Regions from separate parts of the Caballeronia sp. GAFFF2 genome, predicted to be linked through region 2. Evidence: riboswitches for the same ligand, from Rfam matches in the RefSeq annotation. Region 2 holds a riboswitch; the other holds the start of a gene.
What was found. A riboswitch is a leader RNA that binds a small molecule or an ion and turns the genes downstream of it on or off. The one in region 2 is predicted to bind cobalamin.
Positions count from the first base shown of each region.

Region 1: linked by a shared signal. The riboswitch ahead of NCT04_RS19150 (CbtB domain-containing protein) and the one ahead of NCT04_RS03495 (TonB-dependent receptor domain-containing protein) in region 2 are both predicted to bind cobalamin.

Region 1 covers NZ_JALQDA010000027.1:597,231-604,574, forward strand. The annotation lists gene NCT04_RS19125 (cobalamin biosynthesis protein) at 38-418, shown strand; gene cobO (cob(I)yrinic acid a,c-diamide adenosyltransferase) at 415-1,017, shown strand; gene NCT04_RS19135 (cobyrinic acid a,c-diamide synthase CobB) at 1,022-2,323, shown strand; gene NCT04_RS19140 (DUF1289 domain-containing protein) at 2,320-2,556, shown strand; gene NCT04_RS19145 (CbtA family protein) at 2,618-3,400, opposite strand; gene NCT04_RS19150 (CbtB domain-containing protein) at 3,410-3,640, opposite strand; cobalamin riboswitch at 3,677-3,800, opposite strand; gene NCT04_RS19155 (histidine phosphatase family protein) at 3,842-4,390, shown strand; gene NCT04_RS19160 (DUF1428 domain-containing protein) at 4,452-4,823, shown strand; gene hmuQ (heme-degrading protein HmuQ) at 4,863-5,177, shown strand; gene lhpI (bifunctional Delta(1)-pyrroline-2-carboxylate/Delta(1)-piperideine-2-carboxylate reductase) at 5,623-6,567, opposite strand; gene ppk2 (polyphosphate kinase 2) at 6,782-7,344, shown strand, end outside.
Region 2 covers NZ_JALQDA010000006.1:198,979-206,322, forward strand. The annotation lists gene lgt (prolipoprotein diacylglyceryl transferase) at 1-697, shown strand, start outside; gene NCT04_RS03470 (SIMPL domain-containing protein) at 725-1,456, opposite strand; gene NCT04_RS03475 (EVE domain-containing protein) at 1,550-2,008, opposite strand; RNA gene ssrS (6S RNA) at 2,086-2,268, opposite strand; gene NCT04_RS03485 (cell division protein ZapA) at 2,391-2,705, opposite strand; gene NCT04_RS03490 (ATPase) at 2,702-3,088, opposite strand; cobalamin riboswitch at 3,325-3,648, shown strand; gene NCT04_RS03495 (TonB-dependent receptor domain-containing protein) at 3,735-5,612, shown strand; gene NCT04_RS03500 (FecCD family ABC transporter permease) at 5,639-6,637, shown strand; gene NCT04_RS03505 (ABC transporter ATP-binding protein) at 6,634-7,344, shown strand, end outside.

The sequences.
Region 1 (7,344 bases), on a different contig from region 2:
TTTTCAAGTCGACCTCCATGAATTGGCTTCGTTTAGCATGAGCGCCGCGCTCGTCATCGGCATCGGCTGCCGCCGCGGCGTAAGCGCCGAAGCAATAGAACGCGCTGTGCGTGGTGCGCTTGGCACGCTCGCATTTGCCGATATCGCCAGCGTGGCAAGCATCGACGCTAAGAAAGACGAAACAGGATTGCTTGCATTTTGCGAGCGTCATCAATTGCGCGTGGATTTCTTTAGCGCCGATCAAATCGAGCGCGCGCCTGGGAAATTCTTATCGCAGGCCAGGCGGCATTTGAATGTCGACGGCGTATGCGAGCCTTGCGCGCTCATTGCCAGCGGCGGCCGGCTCGTCGTGCATAAGACTATCGCGGGCGGCGTGACGGTCGCTATTGCAGAGACACCATCGAAGAAACAAGCATGAAAACCGATACCGAATCGCATTTGCGCATGACCCAGCGGCGCAAGGAAGGCCATGAGAAAAAGCAGGCCGCCGCCGACCATGAAAAGGGCCTGTTGATCGTCAATACCGGCAACGGCAAAGGCAAGACCACCGCTGCATTCGGCATGGCCATGCGCGTGCTCGGGCACGGCATGAAACTCGGCGTGGTGCAATTTATCAAAGGCGCGCTGCATACGTCGGAACGCGATTTCCTTGGCGCAATCGCGCATTGCGATTTCGTGACGATGGGCGATGGCTATACGTGGAACACGCAAAATCGCGAGGCGGACATCGCCACGGCGCGCAAGGGATGGGACGAAGCACGACGCATGATCCAAAGCGGCGAGTATCAGATGGTCGTACTCGACGAGCTCAATGCCGTGCTCAAGTACGAATATTTGCCGCTTGAGGAAGTACTCGGCGTGCTAAAGGCACGGCCGGCCATGCTGCATGTCGTCGTGACAGGACGACACGCGGCCGATGAGCTCATTGAAATAGCCGATCTCGTCACCGAAATGCGCCTCGTAAAGCACCCTTATCGCGAGCAGGGCGTCAAGGCGCAACGCGGCGTCGAGTTCTGACGCAATGGCAAACTGTCCCGCACTCTTCATCGGCGCGAGCGCGTCGCATCAAGGCAAGACCACGGTGACGGCCGCGCTTGCGCGTCATCACACGCGGCAAGGCAGGCGCGTGCGCATCTTCAAGACCGGGCCGGATTTTCTCGATCCGATGATTCTCGAGCGGGCATGCGGGTCGCCCGTTTATTCGCTGCATCTTTGGATGGTCGGACTGGAAGCGTGCCGCGCGATGCTTTCCGCGGCCGCCAAGGAAGCCGACCTTATTTTGATCGAAGGCGTAATGGGCCTCTTCGATGGCACGCCGAGCAGCGCCGATCTCGCCGCTGCGTTCAATGTGCCCGTGCTCGCGGTAATCGGCGCGCATGGCATGGCGCAAACCTTCGGCGCGCTTGCGTTCGGACTTGCGCGTTATCGGCCCGATGTGCCGTTTCATGGCGTGCTTGCAAATCGCGTGGCGTCTGCGCGCCATGCACAGATGCTGGCCGAAGCCATCCCCGAAGGGCTGCGCTATTGCGGTCATTTTTCGAACGCGGACGATATCGCGCTACCCGAACGTCACCTTGGCCTCACTCAAGCGCGGGAAGTGGCGGACCTGGATGCGCGTCTCGACCGCGCCGCCGATGCCATTGCCGCGACCACGCTTGCCGATTTGCCGCCGCTCGTTCGCTTCGACGACGACATCACGCTAAGTGAACCGCCGCGTCTTCTCGACGGATTGCACATTGCGATCGCGCGGGACGCCGCGTTTTCATTTATTTATCCCGCGAATGTCGATTTGCTAAAGGCATCGGGCGCAAGCGTCAGCTATTTTTCCCCGCTAGCGGATGAGCCCGTACCCGCCCATGTCGATGCGCTCTACTTGCCCGGCGGCTACCCCGAGCTTCACGCCGCGACGCTTGCTTCCAATGCGTGCACGCGCGCTTCGATAAGAGAACATATCGCGCGCAATCGCGCGGTAGTCGCGGAATGCGGCGGTATGCTCTACCTGCTCGACGCACTGACGGATGTCGAAGGCAATCGTCATTCAATGCTAAGCGCCCTTCCCGGCGACGCCACCATGCAACGCCGTCTTTCGCGGCTGGCGATGCAACGAGTCGACACCGCCCACGGTCCGCTCACCGGCCACACCTTTCACTATTCGACGCTCAAGACATCGATGCAGCCTTTCACGACAGCCACGCACGCAACGACCGGTGCGCAGGGCGAAGCGCTTTATCGTCATGGCGCGATAACGGCCACTTACATGCACGCTTACTGGCCCTCGAATCCTGCGGCAATGGCTGCGCTCTTTCGCGGCGAAGCGCTATGACGACACCGACCGAAATCGGGCCACGCGATCTCGCCGAGATGATCGGACGCGCCAGCGCGCAGGAACCAATCGGCTCGCCGTGCACCGGCGTGTGCAAGCTCGATGCATCGAGCGGCCTGTGCGCGGGATGCTTTAGAAGCCGCGAGGAAATTAAATTGTTTAGAACGATGGACGATCACGCGAAGCTCGCGTTGTTCGACCAGTTGCTTGAGCGGCGCGCGGCCTCGCAATGAACGAAGGCCCGCGCTCGTGCTCAAGCGACGCGGGCCTTTTGACATCCATCGAGCATTCGATTCAGGCAGCGGCCATGCGACGCGCTGCCGGACGCTCGAGTTCACGTGACGCAAGCGCGCCGAAGAGCAGTCCAAGCGTTGCCCAGATCAATGCTTGAATACCGACGGCAGTCAGCCTGAAATTCCACAACAACGACGCGGAAAAGTCGGCGGGTACTTCGTCGACAGAAGGCAGCGCCACTTGCGCGATAACCATCAAGACGACATAACCAGCCGCCGCAATAAGCGCCGCGTTCCAGTTGCCGCGACGCGCCTGCAAGCGTCGCTGCGCATAGACCGCGAACACCGCGCCGACGATTGAAATCGCCACCATGCCGAAGAAAAGCGCCGTACGCGGACCAATGGTTTCGGCATTGCCCACGGCGGGCGGGTTTGGGGGATATTTAATGAACGGCACGAGCGCAACGCTAACGAAACCAATGAGCGCAAGCAAAACCGACGTTCCGCGCGCATGCAACGAGCCGAGCCGCCCATAAGCCAAGGCAAAGATCAGCGAGAAAATACCGCCTAAAGCCGTGCCGAACACCACCACGCCCGTTAGTAAGCCCAAACCCGCTTGCGTGTCCCGGCTAACGAGTTCTTCATCATCACCATGACTATGCGATTGCGCTGCCGCCGCTTCATCGTGATGATCGTGTGCGGGCGCTTGTGCATGCTCGTGCTGTTCTTCGAACGCGATAGCCCGAGCAACTGAAGGTTCGCCGAAGCCGCGCGCAAAGCCAAAGCTGATCAGGCCCGCGACGAGTCCCGCGACCATGCCGCGTATAAGCAAGTTGCGAATCATGCTCCGTCCTCAATGGCACGGAAAGCCGAGCAAGTGTCGGCCATCGTGAACGAATTCGTGGACGTACATGCCCGAGATAATGGACGTTGCACCTTGCTCGGCGCCGACGAAATAAATCGCGATCAGCAGAACGAGGCCGATAAAAACGGTCCAAGGAAGGACCTCACGCACCGGAATGGGGACCGGTGCATCGTTAGCGGGCGTTGCAATACCAGCGGAAAAAGCCGGCGCGTTGGACATATTCATTGAAATTTCTCCAGGGAAAAGCGCGTCCCGATAGACGAAGAGCATGCAGCGGGGTCTGACTCGCGGCATCGCGCTCTTAGCGCGAACCGCATACAGTGGCGCGACCGTGCCGGGCTTCCACCGGCTTCCTCGCACTGCAAGCTTGCCATTCTATGATGATTGCCGGCAAAGTAAAACGACCATGAGCTAAAGCCTATGCAATCGACATTGATTTTGCTGTGCCACGCCGCCACGCATGCCATGAAAAGCGGGCGTTTTCCGCAAGGCGACGAGCCTGTCGAACAGGCTAAATGCACGCTCGATGTCCCGGGCGAGCCAAGCCGCGTCACATCCAGCCCGGCCCGCGCTGCTTGCGAAACAGCGGCTTGGATCACGACAGCTTTTTCGATCGATGTCGCATTCGACGATATCGACTATGGAGAATGGCGCGGTCGTTCCATTCGCGAGATTAGTGAGCGCGAGCCTCAAGACGTTGCGGCATGGCTTTCCGATCCCCATGCAAGGCCGCATGGCGGCGAGAGCGTGGCAATGCTGTCAAAGCGCGTTGAGAAAGCGCTCGAGGGGCTTGCTTCGAATACGGAGCACGAATGCTGCATAGTCGTAACGCACGCCATCGTCATGAAGGCGGCGCTCTGTATCGTGCGCGACGAACCGTTGTCGTCGATACTCAAGATGGATCTCGCGCCGCTATCGTCCGTCTTGCTCAAGTTCGCGGAAGGCAAATGGACAAACGTGCCCTCCTGAACTTAGATGGCCGCTCGGTGCTCAAAGCAAGCAGCGACTGGTTCGCTCAAAGGAGACAGCAATGGCGCACTATGTGGATGGTTTCGTCGTACCAGTGCCGATCGACAAGGTCGACGCGTATCGCAGCATGGCCGATGCAGCGGGCAAAATATGGCTGGAATATGGCGCGCTGCAGTTTGTCGAATGTATTGCCGACGATGTTAAGCCAGGCGAGCTCACCTCGTTCCCTCGAAGCGTACAGCTCAAGGAAGGCGAAACGGTGGTCTTCTCGTGGATCGTCTATGAATCGCGCGAACAACGTGACGCCGTCAACGCCAAAGTAATGGAAGACTCGCGCCTTAAGAGCATGATGGAAAACGGCGAACCGCCGTTCGATCCCAAACGCATGTTCTTCGGCGGCTTCAGGACGCTGGTCGAACTGTCAAAGGCCTGATTATTTTTCGAATGCCTAAAACCAAGGAGCCATATCGACATGTACATTGCCATGAACCGCTTCAAGATCGTTCCAGGCGCGGAAGCCGATTTCGAACATCTCTGGACAAGCCGTGACACGCACCTCAAGGAAGTGCCGGGCTTCGTGGAGTTCCATCTGCTAAAGGGACCGACGCGGGATGACCACGTCCTCTATTCGAGTCACACGATCTGGACAAACCATGCTGCGTTCGAACAGTGGACTCAGTCGGATGCATTTCGCGCCGCGCATCGCAATGCGGGCGGAGAAACCAGGCAGCTTTACTTAGGCCACCCGGAATTCGAAGGCTTCGAAGTGATTCAGACGGTTAAATAAGAGCCGCCTGTCTTACAAGACCGTGAACGAATTGCGTCGCTCGCTAAGGCCTTCCTAAGCCTTAGCGCCACGCGCCATTCGCTGCAATGTCGATGAATCGATGGCTCCGGCACAAATGCGCACGGCCTCCTTAAGCGTACGTGGACGTCCCTCGCCAAACTGCGATTCAAGCATGGCGACGGCGCGTAAGCGTTCGTAATTGCCCAGCTTCTCGCCAGTCGCAAGCTCCAGCACGGAGATAAAGTAAGCAGCCGGCGGCGCCGCGTTAGGCTGTGCGGACGCACCGCCTGATCCATCATTCCCGTCGTTGCGCGCGGGAAAACCGGGCGTCCATCTGGTGTCGTATCGGCTATTCATGGGTCTGTTCATTTGGGTGCCAAGGCGCTTGCGCCAGCTTTCGATTGAACAGACATTCAGCAAGGACCGTTCCAAGCCAGCTCGCGCCTTAATTAGCGCTGTTATTTTTGTCTAACAATAAAGCTCTAGCAACTCGACATGCAGCGAGATCCCATGCCGCGCATCCGACGGACTTAAATACGATCGGGCGTTCGTTTTGCACCCTCGCCGTGATTGCTTGTGCAAGTGGATTAACGTTTTCCCATTTCACACCAGCAAGGATGAAATCCCCCGCTTCATGGCGCGCCCCCGCCGGGTCATCGACATACAAAGCGCTTGAATCGATAGTGCCCGGCGCTATTTCTGCCGCATCAGGCGTAAAGGCGCCAACACCGATGACCAACCGATCTGCTCGCGCCGGCAGCGTATAGACAGGCTGCTTGCTGGTGGTCGCGGTGATGACGACATCGACAGCTTCAGGAATGTTTGAGCTTTCAAGCGCCGCTAGCTTTGGCGAAGCCGCTGCGTGGGCCTTGCAAAAGGCATTCGCACGCTCGGTTCGCGACCCCTGGACGATGATCGATGCATCGGGATAAACGCTCGCGATCGCCTCCACATGGTAGGCCGCCTGCTTGCCCGTACCGATCACCAGCACTTGTTTCGGCGGCTGCGCGCTTAGAGCGCGGATAGCGAGCATCGATACCGCCGCCGTTCTGCGCCCCGTTACAGTTGGGCCGTCGAGCATGAATTGCGGCACGCCGGTGACGGCATCGAATGCGGTGACCTGTCCGTGAATCGTGGGCAAACCAAGCGCACCGTTACCCGCGCACACGTTGACGAGCTTGTGCATGGCCAAGTCCGCCGCGCTTGCAGGCATCGACAACATGATCCCACCTTGTGCAAGCGGCACCACCATGCGCTCCGGACTCACGATACGGCCCGCCGCGTAATCGAGCATGGTGGCGGCAAGCGTGTCGACCAGGCGGTCATAAGGAACGAGCTGCGCGGTGCGTTCGGCGTCGAAAATTGGAATCGCGCTTGAGGTTTGATTCATCGTGTCTTTGGCCTCGGAAGGGAAAGTTGCCATCGCAATGCCACTGAAATATCGCAACATTCTAACGGCGCAAGCGACCTCGACCATTTGCCGTCGGTGCACTAAAACGCGCAAAGCGTTGCGTACGCCGTCATATGATTGCCTTCGAATACAGTCATAATCAAGCAATCTGCGCCGCAAAAATTGCAGCGGCAAGCCGCCCACGGAGCCCACAATGAACGAGATGGACAAGCAGCGCCGCTTCCATGCCGACCTGATCGACAGCTACGACGAAGAGTTCGAAATGGAGATCGACGACCGCTTCCTGGATGGCGAGGCAGCGTTCTCCGACGAGGAACGACAGCTTCGTAAGACCTATTTCCGCGAGCTATTTCGCTTGCAGGGCGAACTGGTGAAGTTGCAGGATTGGGTCGTGCATACGGGCCACAGACTCGTGGTGATTTTTGAAGGCCGCGATGCGGCCGGTAAAGGCGGTGCGATCAAGCGCATCACGCAGCGGTTGAACCCGCGCGTGTGCCGCGTCGCTGCTCTGCCTGCGCCGAATAATCGTGAACGCACGCAATGGTATTTCCAGCGCTACGTATCGCATCTTCCGGCAGGCGGCGAAATCGTTCTGTTCGATCGAAGCTGGTATAACCGCGCGGGAGTAGAACGCGTGATGAACTTCTGTACTGACGCCGAATACGAAGAGTTCTTCCGTTCCGTGCCCGAGTTCGAAAAGATGCTCGTGCGTAGCGGCGTTCAGATCATCAAGTACTGGTTTTCTATTACCGATGA
Region 2 (7,344 bases):
GATTCTCGGCGGCCGCATTGGCTATGTGGTGTTCTACAAGGCGAGTTATTACTTCGCGCATCCGCTCGATATCTTCAAGGTGTGGGAAGGCGGCATGTCGTTTCACGGCGGCTTTCTCGGCGTGACGCTCGCGATGGTCCTGTTCGCGTTTCAGCGCAAGCGCACGTGGCTGCAAGTGACGGATTTTGTCGCGCCGATGGTGCCGCTCGGACTGGCGGCGGGGCGTCTCGGCAACTTCATCAACGGTGAGTTGTGGGGCCGCGTGACCGATCCGGCCGCGCCCTGGGCCATGCTCTTCCAAAACTCCACCAACGACGACGCCATTTGGCTCGCGAAGCATCCGCAGCTCGATGCGCAATACAATCTCTCGGAGATTTTCTCGCGCTATCACATGCTGCCGCGCCATCCGTCGCAGTTGTATGAAATCGCGCTGGAAGGGCTCGTGCTGTTTGCGGTGATCTACCTCTTCGCGCGCAAACCGCGGCCGGTGGGCGCAGTGTCGGCGTTGTTTCTGATCGGTTATGGGATTGCGCGCTTCACGGTGGAATTCGCGCGCGAGCCGGATGATTATCTCGGACTCCTCGCGCTCGGCTTTTCGATGGGCCAATGGCTCTCGCTGCCAATGATCGTCGCGGGCATCGTCATGATGGTGTGGGCGTACAAACGTCAGAAACGCGTGTCCGGCAACGCGGCGTAAATCACGCCGCGTTCTCCGGCACAGCAGTTATCGCCCCATTTGCACCGAACCCGACACGTCGACGGTCACCGTCGTCGTGCCGGCTTCGAGCGCCATCGGCGCGCCGACCTTCGCGTCCGCGCCAAGCGAGCGGGCCTGCATCATCATCACCGGGCGCGGACCCGCGCCGCTGTGGCCCACGTTCACTTCGCGGATCGTGAAGTTGGCGTAGCCGAACGCCTGGCTCGTGGCCTGCGCTTCCTTGCGGAACGACTCGATGGCCTGCGTCGAGAGCTTCTGCTCGGCGGCGCGCTGCGCTTCGGGCGACAGCGAGAACGCGACGCTGCCGACTTGCATGGCGTTACTCATCTTGCCCGCGAGCTTGGACGCCGCCGCGAAGTCATGCGATTCCAGCACGACCTCCGTGCGGCCGCGCCACGCGGAGATCTTGCCGTCGCGATCCGTGCTCGGATAAACCGTGAACGAGCCGCTTTTCGCGGTCACGTTGTCGACGCCTTTTGCTTCGCGCAATGCGGCTTCGGCGCGCTGATTGAGCGTGGTGGTGAGCGACGATGGATCGGCCGCTTCCTGCTCGTAGAACAGCGTGATGTTGACGACATCTTGCGGCACTTGCGCGCTGGCTTGCGCGGATAGCGAGAGCACGCCGGATGGCTGCGGATTGGTGATTACCGTCTGAGCGGCGGCCGAAAGCGGAAGCGTGAGCGCGGCGCTCGACATCGCGACGAAGGCGAGGGCGGCGGCGGTTTTCTTGTCGATCATTCAAGGACTCCGAGTGCAAGAGCATCGCGTGATTCGCGACCGCACTTAGGCGCTTCGTTCGTTCCCTTAGTTCCCTTGAACGATTCGCGCGCCCTAGACCAGACGCTCGGTTATGAAGCGCCACTGCGCCTCGGTCACGGGCGTGATCGACAGCCGATTACCGCGCGCCAGCACTTGCATGTCGGCGAGTTCCGCGTGTTCGCGCAATGTCGCGAGCGGAATCAACGGCGTCTTCTTGACGAAACGCACATCGACGAGCATCCAGCGCGGCGTCGCCTGCACGGACTTGGCGTCGAAGTACGGGCTTTTGGCGTCGAACTGAGTGGGATCGGGATAGGCCGTCGAACAGACTTTGGCGATGCCCGCAATGCCCGGCTCCGGGCAACTCGAATGATAGAAGAGCACGCCGTCGCCGACTTGCATCTGGTCGCGCATGAAGTTGCGCGCCTGATAGTTGCGCACGCCCGTCCACGGGAGGGTTTTCTTCGGCGCGTGCGCGAGATGATCGATGCTCGCTTCGTCCGGTTCGGACTTCATCAGCCAGTAGCGCATGATGGATTCGGCAACGGGGTTTTAAAACGGGCTCGACAAAAGCAAACGGCATCGGTATGAACCGATGCCGCTGGAGTAGGGTCCCCACCTCGGCCGCTAGGCCGGCATCCTGAACCTGGGTTCAAGATTGGTCGCAGTAAGCAACACTTCGGGTACATCAGACAGAGTGACGCGCGCGCCCGTGCTGCAAGTTTCCACAACCGTGCCAATGTAGCATTGGTTCAAGGAATATATGACCTTGGCGAACCAGGCAGGGAGTAGTCACTCTACACCAATCGAATGTCTAATGCAGCCTCTCGACACCAATTGCGCAGTTTCTTTTTTCGATTGACATCGCGCGACCGATTAGCGTTCGCCACGGAGCGGCGTCGCGGCACTTCGGTCACTGCACTTCATACTGCGCAATGACAGCACCAAGCTGTTCGTTCATGGAGTGCATCGTGCGGCGAATTTCCTCGGCGGGGAAGGCCTCGCCATGACGCACGCTTTCTTGCAGCCTCAGCAATTCGGAAGCGAGTGAAAGCGCGGCCATCACCGCGATGCGGTCTTGCCCGCGCACGTTGCTTGCATTGCGCACCTTGTTCATCTCGGCGTCGACCCGTGCCACCGCTTCACGCAGCGCGCCTTCGGTTTCCGGCGAACAGGCGAGGCGATATTGCTGGCCGAGAATGGATACTTCGATCTGCGTGGTCGTCATGCCTTCTCTCCGTGATGATGCTCGCTGTGCTCTCCCGCGTGCGCATGCTCGTGCGCGGCTTGCACATCGTGAGAGCGGGCATCGAGGAGATCGAGCTGATTTTCCGTCTCGGCATGATTCGCGGACTTGCCGCGCGGCAACTTTTCGAGGATCGCGTTCAGGCGGACCTGCGCGTCGTCGATCTTGGCCGAGAGGGAATCACGTTCGGCTTGGAGCGTGTCGCGCTCTTCGCGCATTTGCACGAGCTCTGCCTGCACGTTCGCGTAGTCGCTACGCAGTTGTTCGATTTGTGCTTCAAGCGCGAGACGCGCCTGATTGTGCCGCTCGCTGATCTGGATCAGCCGGCCGATATTTCCTGACAGTGATTCGAGTTCGTTGAGCATGTGCTGCGTCCTCTAAAGACCTCGCATTCTAGCGCGGTTCAACGGAGCTTCCGATAATTGTCTCGTTTCGAGACGTAACAGCACGCGATCATGCGTGCATCGCGATGCATTCGTGTGTGGAAAGCGCGGGCGCTGCCGATGTGTTGCGACGGCGGGTTCTAGTTGGGTTCGTCGTGAGCCGTGTGTCTTGCGATGATCGGCCAGGGTCGTTTCTTGACGGTCCTGAATCGCGCTCCTACACTTGCCGCACTTTTGGTGCTCGCGTCCGCATTCTTTTGCGGGCGCAGTCAAACGGGAAACAGGAAGCGGCGCCGCCAAGGCCACGCCAACCTGTGCTGCCCCCGCAACGGTAAGCGACCGCAACGCAAGTTGCAAGTCGTCCCTTGCGCGTTTTTCGCCGCGCCGTCGTGTGAGTTTGCTTGCGAGTTTGTCTGATTCGCAAGAATCCGCCGCTCGACGCAGGCAAGGCGAAGAACGTGTCGATGCCACTGCGCTTCATGCGTGGGAAGGCGGGACGGTGTGTCGCCAGCCCGGATACCGGCCAACTGTTCAGCGCGTTCGTCTGTTCGCATTCGAGCGCGCTCGTCGCGCATTGGCCTTGCGGGGAGCGAGGTCGCGCCAGCCTACGCATGGGAACATTTCACGCATGGTATCGCCACTTGCCCGACACGCGGGCAGACGCAAAACGATCGAACGCGCCGCGCTCGTCGCCCTCAACACCTGGCTGCTCGCTCATGAAGCGCTCGCGGACGAAGCCTCGCAACCGCCGCTCGCGCCCGTCGTCGTGACCGCGACGCGCACCGTGCAACCTCTCGCCGATACGATCGCGCAGACTTCGCTCTTCGACGCCCAGGATATCGCCGATAGCAATGCCTACGACGCGCTCGGCGTCATCGGTCTTGCGCCCGGCGTGCAGGTGACGCGCAATGGCGGCCCGGGAGCGAATGCAAGCACGTTCATACGCGGCGCGTCCTCGACGCAATCGCTCGTTTTAATCGACGGCGTGCGTGTGGAGTCCGCATCGCTCGGCTCGGCGCAGCTTGCGCAGATCATGCCGGATCAGATCGACCGCATCGAAGTCGTGAACGGCAACGTGTCGGCGCTGTACGGCTCGGGCGCGATCGGCGGCGTCGTGCAGATCTTCACGAAAGACGGCGAGGCGCATCCGCCGCGCTTCTACTTCGAGACGGAATACGGCAGCTATCACACGCAGCGACAAGCGGCGGGTGTTTCCGGCGCGCTCGATAGCGAAGGCCGCACGACCTTCAGCTTCAACGTATCGCGCGAGAAGACCGATGGTTTCTCGTCGATCGATCCCGCGCTCGCGCCCAACGCCAATCCGAACGCGAACGGTTATCTGAACGAAAGCGTCGCGGCCACGCTGCGCCACAAGTTCGGCGACAAATGGGACGCGGGCGTGCGCTTCTATCAGTCGAACGGCATCGACAGTTTCGACGATGCCTACGGCTTGCCTGGCGATCTCAACGATTCGCACAGTCGCGTGCGGTCGACATCGGTGTTTGCGAACGGCCGTATCACGGACCAGTGGACCACGCATTTCACGGTCGCGCAGGGACAGGACCGCGCGAACATCGAGCAGAACGGCATCTATACGAGCCGCTTCAATTCCGAGGATCGCCAGTATCTGTGGCAGAACGACTTTCGCCTGACGGAGGCGCACAAGCTCCTGTTCGGTTACGAGCATCTCGACCAGACGCTCGATTCGGATCAGTTCAGCGCGCCGGATCGTCACGTGAATTCGGTGTACGCGGGCTATGTGGGACGCTTCGGTCCGAGCGAGGTGCAGGCCAATCTGCGCCACGACCAGTATTCCGATTTCGGCGGCGCGAACAGCTACTATCTGGGCTATGCGTACAACATCGACACGCACTGGCGCGCGAGCGCGAGTTACGCGGCGTCGTTCCGCGCGCCGAGCTTCGACGATCTCTACTATCCGTTCAGCGGCAATCCGTCCATTCAGCCCGAGCGCAGTCATTCGGTGGAAGCGGCGCTGCAGTACGCATCGGACCAAGTGGGCGTGCTGCGCGTGACGGCGTTTCAGACGCGCTATTCGAATCTGATCGATTACGTATCGGACGGCAGCGGCTTCTATATCGCGCAGAACGTCGGACGCGCGAAGGTGCAGGGCGTCGAGGGATCGTGGGCAGGGCATGTCGGCGCCACTGATTTACGCGCGGGCGTGACGTTCCAGAATCCCGTCGATGAAACCGGCAATCAGGACCTGACGCGCCGTGCGCGGCGTTTCGCGAGTTTCAGCGCGCATCGCTCGATAGGAAGCTGGCGCGTGGGTGGCGAGTGGATCGTGAGCGGTGCGCGCAGCGATTACGATTCGACGCTCGCGGGCTATGGCGTCGTGAATCTGTCGGCGCGCTATGACATCACGAAGTCGTGGTACGTGAGCGCGCGTGTCGACAACCTCTTCGACCGGAACTATGAACTGGCTTATTCGTACAACACGCCGAGGCGCGGCGCTTATGTCACGCTCGGCTGGCGCCCGTCGTGAGCGACACCGTTGACCTGCGCCGCGCGATGAACGCTAAACGCGCGTTAGGCATCTGGGCTGCGCTCGGGCTTGCCGCGTTGCTTGTGTTTGCGGTGTCGCTCGCGCTCGGCAGCGTCGCGTTGCCCTTGCCACGCGCCATCGCGGCGTTGCTGCACGCGCATGCGGCCGCGCCCGATATCGCCGATGACATCGTGCTCACCTTGCGTTTGCCGCGCGCGCTTGCGGGTTTCGCTTCGGGCGCCTTGCTCGCGCTTTCCGGCGCGCTGCTGCAAGTGCTGTTGCGCAATCCACTGGCCGAGCCGTACGTGCTCGGCGTATCCGGCGGCGCGGCGACCTTCGCGCTCACGGCGATGCTCGCGTCGCTGCCGTGGTGGGGCATCGATCTGGCCGCGTGCGCGGGCGCGTTCGCATCCATCGTGCTGGTGCTCGGACTCGCGCGACGCGACCTGTGGCACGGCGATCGCGATGCCTCGCCGCGTCTTCTGCTGACAGGGGTCGTGATAGCGGCGGGCTGGGGCGCGCTCATCACGTTGATCCTCAGTATTGCGCCGGAGAATCGCTTGCGCGGGATGATCTTCTGGCTGACGGGCGACCTGAACGGCGCAGCGACGCCGTGGCCCGCGCTGATCGCGCTCGTCGTCGCGATGATCGTCGTCGTGCCGCTCGCGCCGCAACTCAACGTGCTGTTGCGTGGCGATACGGCCGCGCGTTCGCTCGGCGTGCCTGTCTCGCGCGTGCGGCTGTCGGTGTATCTCGTCGCATCGCTTGCGGCAGCGGCGGCTGTCACGACGGCGGGCACCATCGGCTTCGTTGGGCTCGTCGTGCCGCATTTATTGCGGCTCGCGTTCGGCAACGATCAGCGCATGCTCGTGCCGGCGTCGGCGCTGGCAGGCGGCCTCGCGGTGATGAGCGCCGATCTCGTCGCGCGCACGGCGATCGCGCCCGCGCAATTGCCGGTGGGTGTGGTGACCGCACTCGTCGGCGTGCCGATGTTCCTGTGGATGCTGCTGGCGAGACCGCGATGACCCTGCATATCGAACACGTCAGCTTGCGCGCGGGCGCGTGCACGCTCGTGGAAGACCTCACGCAAAGTATCGGCGCGGGCGAGATGTGGTGCATAGCCGGGCCGAACGGCGCGGGCAAGACCACGCTCATTGGCGTGCTCGCGGGTTTGACAAAGCCGGCCGAAGGCGCGATATCGCTCGATGGCCGCGCGCTCGCATCCTGGCGCGCGGCGGATCTCGCACGCGCGCGCTCGCTGATGCCGCAAAGCTCGCACGATGCCTTCAGCGCGACCGTACTCGACACCGTGCTGCTGAACCGCTTTCCGTATGTCACGGGCTGGGGCTGGGAGAGCGCCGAAGACCGCGCTGCCGCGCATGCCGCGCTCGATGCGCTCGGTCTTCTATCGTTCGCCTCGCGCGATGTCCTGACATTGTCGGGCGGCGAACGGCAACGCGTGACGCTCGCCGCCGTGCTGTGCCAGAACACACCGCTCTTGCTGCTCGACGAACCGCTCGCGCATCTGGACCTGCATCATCAGATCGATTGTCTGCACGTACTGGCCGACGCCGCGCGCAAGTCCGGCCGCACGGTGATTTTCTCGTGTCACGATCTCAATCTCGCGCGGCGCTTCTCGACGCACGCGCTTTTGCTCGATGGCAGGGGCGGCGCGCACGCCGGTCTCGTCGCGGACGTGCTCACGCCTGAACGCGCGAGCGCCGCGTTCGGC